DNA from 3 places in the Peribacillus sp. YIM B13477 genome. Region 3 is predicted to be linked to each of the others. Evidence: riboswitches for the same ligand, from Rfam matches in the RefSeq annotation. Region 3 holds a riboswitch; each other region holds the start of a gene.
What was found. Region 3 has a riboswitch for S-adenosylmethionine ahead of ACFX4H_RS09815 (methionine ABC transporter ATP-binding protein). Riboswitches for the same ligand answer to the same signal wherever they lie in the genome.
Positions count from the first base shown of each region.

Region 1: it holds a riboswitch for S-adenosylmethionine, as region 3 does, so the genes downstream of both, ACFX4H_RS04015 (bifunctional homocysteine S-methyltransferase/methylenetetrahydrofolate reductase) here and ACFX4H_RS09815 (methionine ABC transporter ATP-binding protein) in region 3, are expected to answer to the same signal.
Region 2: it holds a riboswitch for S-adenosylmethionine, as region 3 does, so the genes downstream of both, mtnW (2,3-diketo-5-methylthiopentyl-1-phosphate enolase) here and ACFX4H_RS09815 (methionine ABC transporter ATP-binding protein) in region 3, are expected to answer to the same signal.

Region 1 is NZ_JBHZPD010000001.1:795,746-799,025, reverse strand. It holds gene metH (methionine synthase) at 1-12, opposite strand, end outside; gene ACFX4H_RS04015 (bifunctional homocysteine S-methyltransferase/methylenetetrahydrofolate reductase) at 5-1,852, opposite strand; SAM riboswitch class I at 1,955-2,053, opposite strand; gene ACFX4H_RS04010 (MOSC domain-containing protein) at 2,165-2,815, opposite strand.
Region 2 is NZ_JBHZPD010000001.1:765,599-768,878, forward strand. It holds gene ACFX4H_RS03845 (carbon-nitrogen family hydrolase) at 1-322, opposite strand, end outside; gene ACFX4H_RS03850 (pyridoxal phosphate-dependent aminotransferase) at 422-1,594, shown strand; SAM riboswitch class I at 1,713-1,866, shown strand; gene mtnW (2,3-diketo-5-methylthiopentyl-1-phosphate enolase) at 1,975-3,207, shown strand; gene ACFX4H_RS03860 (2-hydroxy-3-keto-5-methylthiopentenyl-1-phosphate phosphatase) at 3,214-3,280, shown strand, end outside.
Region 3 is NZ_JBHZPD010000002.1:630,930-634,209, forward strand. It holds gene ACFX4H_RS09800 (YheE family protein) at 42-245, shown strand; gene ACFX4H_RS09805 (hypothetical protein) at 331-519, shown strand; gene ACFX4H_RS09810 (MBL fold metallo-hydrolase) at 584-1,408, opposite strand; SAM riboswitch class I at 1,692-1,796, shown strand; gene ACFX4H_RS09815 (methionine ABC transporter ATP-binding protein) at 1,866-2,882, shown strand; gene ACFX4H_RS09820 (methionine ABC transporter permease) at 2,869-3,280, shown strand, end outside.

The DNA.
Region 1 (3,280 bases), on a different contig from region 3:
TTTTTTATTCATGTACTGCCACCTCTGATGTCTGTTTACTATCGACTTTTCTAATATATTTCGTTAGTTCCGCCGTCATTTCATAGCGAAGGAATGGAGTGATTAAATATATGCCCTTGAATTTTTCCCTAGCCGCGTCCACCAATTCCCGCGCGATATTCACCCCTTCAATCCTTGACTTTACAGGGTCATCCCCCGCTAGAGCCATGGCCCTTCTAACATTATCAGGCAATTTGATGCCTGGGATCTCATTATGGATGAATTCGGCGTTCCGGGTGCTTGTTAAGGGCATGATACCGATGAAAATCGGGGTTTCTAGATGTTTTGTCGCTTGATATACTTCTTCGATTTGCTCTACGGAATAAATTGGCTGTGTCAAAAAGGATTGAGCACCGCAGGCAATCTTCTTTTCCATTCTCAGTACGGCTTTATCCAGATATTTCACATTGGGATTAAAAGCTGCCGCAATTTTAAAATTTGCCCGTTGACCCAAACTTTGACCGGAATAGGAAAGACCTTCATTAAATTGTTTGACCATGCTTATCAGGTCAAAGGAAGATAAATCATAAACCGAAGTGGCACCCGGGAAGTCCCCAATTTTTGAAGGGTCTCCGGTGATGATCAATATTTCGTTCAGCCCTACCGTCTGCAGACCCATTAAATGTGACTGCAGGCCAATCAAATTTCGATCACGGCATGTTATATGCACCATCGGATTTATATTCAATTGGTTCTTCAGTAAATTAGCAAGTGCATCATTGGATATCCTTGGTGAGGCAAGTGAATTATCCGCTAATGTAATGGAATCGACCCCTGCTTTTTTCAAAACCTCAGCACCAGTCATGAAGCTCTCTATCCCTAGCTTTTTCGGTGGATCAAGCTCAACAAGAATCGTCCGTTCCGTTTTAGCCTTTTCGTAAAGGGGAAGTTCCAATTCCCTATCGTTCACCTCAATTACTTCTATTTCACGGGATTTCGTGAATTTCTCTTTCACGGGAGCCAAACTTCCAATTGCATGCTTTACAGCTTGAATATGCAGTGGAGTCGTTCCACAGCACCCTCCTATGATCGCGGCGCCTTGCTCTCGAAGTTCCAGGGCACTAGAACCGAAATATTCCGGTACAGCTTTATAAACGAGCCTCCCATCGACATAATCCGGCAGGCTGGCGTTAGGGTAAATGGCAATCGATGCTTGCTTTGGCAAACTCACTTCTTCCAAGGCCCGAATCATATGATGTGGTCCGAGGCGGCAATTCACACCAACCACATCGGCACCCAATTGCTCGAGTTTTTGAAAGGCTTCATTTAAATGGATTCCATTTTGAAGATTACCCAGTTCATGCATCGAGACATTTGCGATAATCGGCAGTCCGGTTTCATTTTTAACGATTTGCAGGACGGTTTCCAGTTCTTCCAGGTCATAAAATGTTTCCAGGAGAATCCCATCAGGATTTTCCATCAACAGACTGTATAGCTGTTCACGAAAACCCCGTTTTATCTCTTCCATGCTTAAATCCGATTTCCTGATGCTCCGCTGTGCCCCTATGGTACCGAAGACGTATGCCTTCCCTTTTGCCGCTTTTTTAGCTAGAATGACTCCCTGGCGATTGATTCTGCTCACTTCATCTTCAAGTCCATACCGCTTCAATTTATTGAAATTGGCTCCGTATGTATTCGATTGAAGGATATCTGCACCAGCTTCCAGATAGGCTCGATGGATGGACTCTATTTGATCTGGGTTCGTGCAGTTTAATTCCTCATAACATTGATCAATGCCATTAGAGTAAAGCAAGGTCCCCATTGCCCCTTCCCCAACCAGCATTCTTTCTTTTAATTCTTTACGAAAATTCATCATTACACCCTCTCTCAAAAACAATCCTGTTTTTGTCGTATTCTATGAGTATGAGAGAAAAGGAAAAAAACCTTCTCAAAGAAGAAGGTTTTTGAAACATTCTCCTCATCTATCAAGCTCTGCTTGCTGGATTTAGCACCTTTGCCTAAGCTGGTTGCTGAGGTTTCTTCGGGCCAGTCCCTCCACCTCTCTCGATAAGATCCATTTATATAATTTTCATAAGATTTCAAAATTTGATTATATTTAATTTACAATAATAGTCTGTCAATTTCAATACCTGATCGACATTTTTTTCACTTTTGCAAAAATCATTCAATCTTTTGCTGCTTGAACCCTCTTCAAGATCCTTTGTTTCCAGTCTTCCGCTAACCAGTCTAGTGTAAGTAACGCCTTAGCACCATCCAGCCCATCCCGTTTATGAAGGATGACCTCTGCTGCGTAATGGACAGAAATTTTTTCTTGTAGACGATCTATCAACACAATCTCGTTTTGTTTATTTATCGTTCCTTCTTGAAGTACTCTTGCAAAATAACCAGTGAAACTCGTTTTCAGCACGTGTTCCAAAAACTTAGGTTCTTGATTGAAGAGGGAAATGGTCGAACAAGGTATCCTCCCTTGGTTAATTTGAACAATCACATCGCCTATTTGATAAATATCGCCGATATACGTTGTTTCTTCCTTCATCCCCGCTATAGTTAAATTTTCACCAAATGCAGGGATATCCAGCTTTTTAGAGAATTTTTCATTCCATAATGAATAATGCTCAAATGGATAAAAGCACAAGGCCCGATCAGGACCTCCATGGAACTTTACATTACCGACACCATCACCGATTATGCCAGCTTTAGTAACTTTCAAATTATCCTGTGCTTGTTTATCCATGGCTGAAAAGATATCGATATTCGAAAAAATTTCATGTTTCGGCTTCCCCGCATGTAGTGATTTGATTTTTCCATTTTCCATTTTGCATCTTCCATTCATATTAAATTTATATCGTCCTATATGTATAAATTATACTAAAAATCCATTTTATTCAGTACCTTTTTATATGTATTTGAAATGAAAAAGCCATATGTGGCGTTAATGGGCGAAATATCATTGATTTCCAGAAAAATTCATAGGTTAGTTTCAGTAATTTAGTTGCTATTTCAGAATTAAATATGGTAGAATATGAACACAATATATAGTCGAAAACTACAACCGTTCGCCTATATGTTGATTTTCACGATTGAATTCCTCATTGTCGCTCTTTAGGGAGCGAATTTTTTTTGCGTTCGTTAATATCCACTAATTTCCTGTAATTCCATTCAGTTTCTTGCATTGTGATCGACTCACCTATTTGTACTTTCCTCCCCTCTTTATCAAGACCTTTTCATCTTATTAGAAGCCTGATTCCTTGCAAAAACAAGCAGAAAGCCGAGCGACATC
Region 2 (3,280 bases), on a different contig from region 3:
TAATGAGCTTTCCGTGTTTATCGATGATGATCATGGTGTTATAGATTCCCTTGCTTGTTTTTTTCGCAATGGAACCGCCGATGATGTGAATCTGGTGTTTCTGTGCCTGTGTTTTAAGAAATTCAATCGTTTTTTCTGCCTCTTGATCAGCAATCTCATTCAGCCTGGTCAAGTCGTATCCGGTTGTCCAAAGCTCTGGTAATATGACGATATCGGGTTGGGACCGAGCTGCTTTTTCCATCCATTGTTCTGCAACCTGAAAATTGATATCTGGTTGCCCGAAAGCTATATCCATTTGAATACAAGCTATTTTCCACTTCATCGTTTAAAACCCCCACATGTAAAAAATGCTTTACAAGACTACGATAAACATATATCATTTGTGACTAGAATTTCAAGAAATTTCAGAGAAGGTGTATAAATGGTGCAATTCGAAAAATCCGGACTGCTTCAGGACCTGCCCAAGCAGTTTTTTGCTTCACTGGTCGCAAAAGTCAATGCAATCACGGAGCAAGGACATGATGTCATTAATTTAGGCCAGGGAAACCCTGATCAGCCGACGCCGGAACATATCGTCAAAAGTTTGCAAACTGCCGCTGAAAAAACGATTAATCATAAATATTCGCCATTCCGGGGACATCAATATTTAAAAGATGCTGCTGCCGTCTTTTATGAGCGGGAATACGGTGTCAAGCTGGATCCGAATAGTGAAGTGGCAATTCTCTTCGGGGGAAAGGCAGGTCTTGTCGAACTTCCGCAGTGTTTATTGAATCCAGGTGATACGATCCTTGTTCCAGATCCCGGCTATCCGGATTATCTTTCCGGTGTTGTTTTAGCCCAGGCAAAGACCGAACTGATGCCCTTGACAGAAGAAAATGATTTTCTTCCGAAATACGATGACATACATAAAGAAGTTCTTGATAAAGCCAAAATGATGTTCTTGAATTATCCGAATAATCCCACAGGCGCTTCTGCAACTGAAAGTTTCTTTGATGAAACCGTCTCCTTTGCAAAAGAACATTCAATTTGTGTGGTCCATGATTTCGCCTATGGGGCGATAGGATTCGACGGAAAAAAACCGATAAGCTTTCTCCAGGCGGAGGGAGCGAAGGATGTAGGAGTTGAAATATACACTCTATCGAAAACATACAATATGGCAGGGTGGAGAGTCGGCTTCGCAGTGGGCAATAAGAGTGTAATAGAAGCTCTTGAACTATTACAAGACCATCTTTATGTGAGTCTCTTCCCGGCGATACAAGAAGCTGCGGCAAGCGCTTTGCTTGACTCACAGACCTGTGTAGGGCAGTTAGTGCAGATGTACGAGGGGCGAAGGAATGTTTTCATTGAGGGATTGAGGGCCATCGGCTGGGATGTCAAAGCTCCAGCGGCATCGTTTTTTGCCTGGCTCAAAGTACCTGAAGGTTTTACGTCCGAGAGTTTTGCTGACTATTTATTAACGCATGCCCATGTAGCTGTTGCTGCAGGGAATGGGTTCGGTGAATTTGGCGAAGGTTATGTCAGGGTAGGGCTACTGACTTCGGAAGAACGGCTGCAAGAGGCTGTGGAACGAATACGGACATTAAACTTGTTTTAATGCAATAAGGCTCACCTTTAAATAGTTAAAACTTATTGACAAAGTAGGAATTACCTGTCAGAATACAAAATAAATTCTTAATCTTTCGATACTTGGATGCAACTTATATATCAGCGTTTTCTTATTTTGAGCAGGTGGAGGGACTAGCCCGATGAAGCCCAGCAACCGACCGTAATTCCATTGTAAAATGGGGCGGAATCCTTCCGCCGGATTTTTTTGAAATCCGCAAGGCACGGTGCTAATTCTTGCAGCCGAGGGCTGGGAGATAAGAAGATGGCTTTTTAAAGCCTCTTCTTTATGAAGGGGCTTTTGCCATTTTGAGACCATCTCAGGTTATTAATGACATCGAGAGTTTACTAACGTGTTATAGGAGTGATCAGATGAGCGAGATAGTCGCTACTTATTTAATTCATGACTTTAATGGAAATCATGAGAAAAAAGCAGAGAGCATTGCCTTGGGTCTGACTGTGGGGACATGGACGGAATTGCCACATTTGGTACAGAAACAACTGGAAAAACATAAGGGGCGCGTCGTATCGGTGATACCCCTACCTGAAGAAGAGAGGGCAAACAGCTACTTTAATCGGAAAGTATACCGTTCGCAGATTAAAATTGCCTATCCGGCAAGGAATTTCTCCAATGATTTACCCGCAATCCTTACGACGGTCTTCGGCAAGCTTTCCTTGGACGGTGAAATAAAACTTATTGACTTGGATTTTGTCGGTGATATTCAAAAAGCTTTTCCCGGGCCGCAATTTGGCATTAAAGGCATAAGGGAAAAAGTTGGCGTATCTAACAGGCCCTTGGTGATGAGCATCTTTAAAGGCGTATTGGGAAGAGACCTAACATTTCATAATGAGCAACTGAGGCAACAAGCATTGGGAGGTGTCGACCTAGTTAAGGATGATGAAATCCTCTTCGACCAGGAACTGACTCCATTTTTCGATAGAATAAAAACGGGAAAAAGAATCTTGAATGAAGTCTATGAAACCGCTGGCCACCGGACTTTATATGCTGTCAATCTATCAGGGAAAACATTTGAATTATTGGATAAGGCAGAGCAAGCGGCTGAAGCAGGGGCAGATGCTTTATTGTTCAACGTTCATACATATGGTTTGGATGTATTGCAGGCCTTGAGTGAACATGATCGTATCAAGCTGCCGATCATGGCGCACCCCGCATATAGCGGGGCATTGGCATCTTCATCATTTTATGGTATCGGCTATCCATTATTGCTTGGTAAATTAGTAAGATTATCAGGTGCGGATTTATCCTTGTTCCCTTCTCCTTATGGAAATGTCGCACTTGAAAAAACGGAGACCTTAGCGATTGCTGAAGCTCTGACAAGAGATGAACTTTCATGGAAAAAAGCCTTCCCTGTTCCTTCTGCAGGCATTCATCCGGGCATGGTTCCAGACCTGATCAAGGATTTCGGGCTTGATAGTGTGATTAATGCCGGAGGCGGAATTCACGGGCACCCTGACGGAGCAGAGGGCGGTGCCAAGGCTTTTCGTTCTGCCGTGGAAGCGGTTCTGGCAGGAAAGGAACTTTCTGAAGCGGCGGCTGAGGAAGAAACCCTAAAAAAAGCTCTTGTGTTGTGGGGAGGCCTATAAGAAATAATGAAACCGATCATCTTTTGTGATTTTGACGGAACGATCACCAACACAGATAATATCATTTCAATTA
Region 3 (3,280 bases):
TTATAATCGAATGAGAAACAGTATATATGGAGGTAATACATATGATCACTCATTTTCAATGGGAACCATTGCATAAGAATCTGCCAGGATGGAAAATTTCCTTTTATTTCAACAAGCAGGCAGTCAAAGCCTTGTATCATAAAGATGGATCCATCGAGTGGACAGCCAATCCGCCTTCCGAAACAGATGAAACTAAACTCAAAAGCATGATACATGATCTAATGATCTTCCATGTATATGAATGAAACCCCTTTACATTCATGAAATCGCTTAACAGAATAAAAAAAACTCCTTTGCCTAAACTAAAGAAAAGGCTAGGAGGGATTTCTTTTGGATAAAGAAAAAATGACATTTTTGAAGGATACCGAATATGATGGCAAGGACTCCGTTTACCTGGATATCGACCGTATCATCAATGAAGGAATGGCGGGCGGAAATGTGTATGAAGTCGCTAACCTTCAGAACATCGAAGAAGCACATGATTTTTATGATGAAACAGATCCCAATGTCAATAAATGAATAATGTGGGCTCTCTTATGGAGAGCTCTCTTTCATATCAGTCAGACCGTTAAACGGATAGCATTCAAATAGTCCCATTCTCCCTCGCACTTAAAATATTTTCGTTTAATATCGATGTAATGATATGCTCTGAATCCCATTCATGCCCAGATATCTCGATAAGGGGATAGCGATTCGGTAAAACGACCTGCTGGATTTCATGAACGGTCAGCCCTTGAGAATGCAAGCGTAAAATTTCCCCTTGGAGGTTTTCCAGATAATCCAGTTTTTTTCGAAACATCTCCTTCCCATCAGGAACATGCCCAGCATGACAGCAAAACACTTCCCCGAAGTCATATTGAAGCAATCTTTTTATGGAACCGATGATCACCGGGACGGACTCTTCCCGTAAGACAAGCTTTGTTTTTGGGGTTACGAAAAGGTCTCCTGAAAAAAGCACGCCATTATTGTGATTCAAATACACCATATGGTCCTTTGCATGACCTGGGGTAAAAATCGGCTCCCACGTTTGGGTACGGGAATGAATGGCCTTCCCTAGCGGCTCAGCTTTAAAGGCGTCTCTCTTTCCCCAGAAAATTTTGCGATATTCAGGATATTCAGCATCCTTTGCACAAACCTCAACCGACATCGGGTGAATGAAAAGAGGGACCTTTTTATGTTCCTTTATCCAGGCAGCGCCCCCCGTATGGTCTTCATGATAGTGAGTCAGGGCCACTGAGTCGAAGTCTGCGGATTCATAGAATGGAATAAGCTCTTCCAATAAAATCTGTGCGCCAGTATCTATCAATAGGCCATCCGTTAAAAAGACATACACACTCATCCCCCCCTTGTTCCCGCCAGGAGTCCCATGCACGCAAACCACATCATTTATCGTCTTGATCTCTATCATTCGGTTTCCTCCCCATCATTGTACAAAAATAGTTTTACCTTCCTTTTTTTAACTTTACTATAATAAATGTAGTACCACTTTACCTTTTTGACAAGGAAATATTGGAATAAATAGCCTCGATGAAAATGCTGGATTATTGCATAATAGCCCATTTTCCATGAATCGTTTTAACGGACCTTACCAGTTTTAATGACAAAAAAATAAAAGAAACGATTGACATTGCCGGATTTTACAAATAATATAGATTATATTATAAAACTTGAAATATTCTAAAATAATAATTTACTTATCGAGAGTGACGGAGGGATCAGGCCCTGTGATGTCCGGCAACCGCCCTTAGGGAACGGTGCCAATTCCTGCAGAATGATTGCATTCTGAAAGATAAGCCGAGATATGATTTCGCTGCCTCTTTCTGAATGATAGAGGCAGCTTTTTTAATGTTTAAGGGGGAAAGCTCATGATTGAAATCCGTTCAATCCGAAAGGAATACGTCTCGAAGAAAAACCGAGTTATCGGAGTGGATAACGTATCTTTGACCATTCAAACTGGTGAAATATATGGCATTGTCGGCTACAGCGGAGCTGGAAAAAGCTCATTACTCCGCTGCTTGAATTTGCTTGAACGTCCGACAGGTGGAAATATCATTATCGACGGCATTGATTTAACCTCTTTATCTAGCAAAGAGCTTCGTAAACAACGCCAAAAAATCGGAATGATATTCCAGCACTTTTCCCTGGTCAGTTCAAAAACCGTTTATGAAAATGTCGCTTTCGCCTTAAGAGCCGCGCATCGATCGAAGGACGCGACTAAGTTACGTGTATTGGAATTGTTGGAAATCGTAGGGCTCAGCGATAAGAAAGATGTCTATCCTGCACAGCTTAGCGGTGGACAGAAGCAACGGGTCGGCATAGCTCGAGCGTTAGCAAATGAACCCACTGTACTATTATGTGATGAAGCGACTTCAGCCCTTGATCCGACAACTACAAAAGCGATTTTACAGTTATTGAAAAAGATAAGCAGTGAGCTTGGTATCACCATCGTGTTGATTACACATGAAATGGAAGTGGTCAAAGAACTATGCCACCGAGTCGCCGTGATGCAGGATGGCCGGGTAATTGAAGAAGGACCCGTTTATGAAATATTTTCACAGCCCAAACAGGAATTAACGAAGCAATTCATTAGCAGTGTACTGGATTTCGAACTCCCTTCGCACTTGATTGATGAAAGTGAAGGGACGATTATTAAGATCCAATTCGAAGGGCAAACCGCCGGTGAGTCGATTCTTTCGGATACTCTCCAATCCCATGCAGTAAAGGGGAATATTTTACACGGTAAAATTGAGTATATCCAGGATGTTCCTTTAGGCATTTTAATCATCGAGTTAATTGGCGATGCCGTACAAATCCATTCGGCATTGGAGTATATAAAAAATCGTTCCAGTTCTGTGGAGGTGTTAAAACATGTCACTGCTTAATCCCATCGTCAATATTTTACCTGATCTTAATAAAGCCTTTCTTGAAACGATTTATATGGTCGGCGTTTCTCTTGCAGTAGCCCTGCTGATCGGTTTACCGCTTGGAGTATTGCTATTTACAACAACCAGGAATTTATTTTTTGAAAATGGCATCGTGAATCGATCTCTCGGTTTCGCAGTCAATATTGTCCGTTCAATCCCGTTCATCATTCTCTTGGTCGCCCTCCTTCCTTTAACGGACCTACTTACGGGATCGACGATAGGGCCAAGAGCAGCTTCTGTTTCCCTGTCCGTTTCCGCAATCCCTTTTTTTGCAAGGATTGTTGAAACGGCATTACGTGAAATAGACAGAGGAGTGATTGAAGCTGCAATTGCCGTAGGTGCCACTCCATGGATGA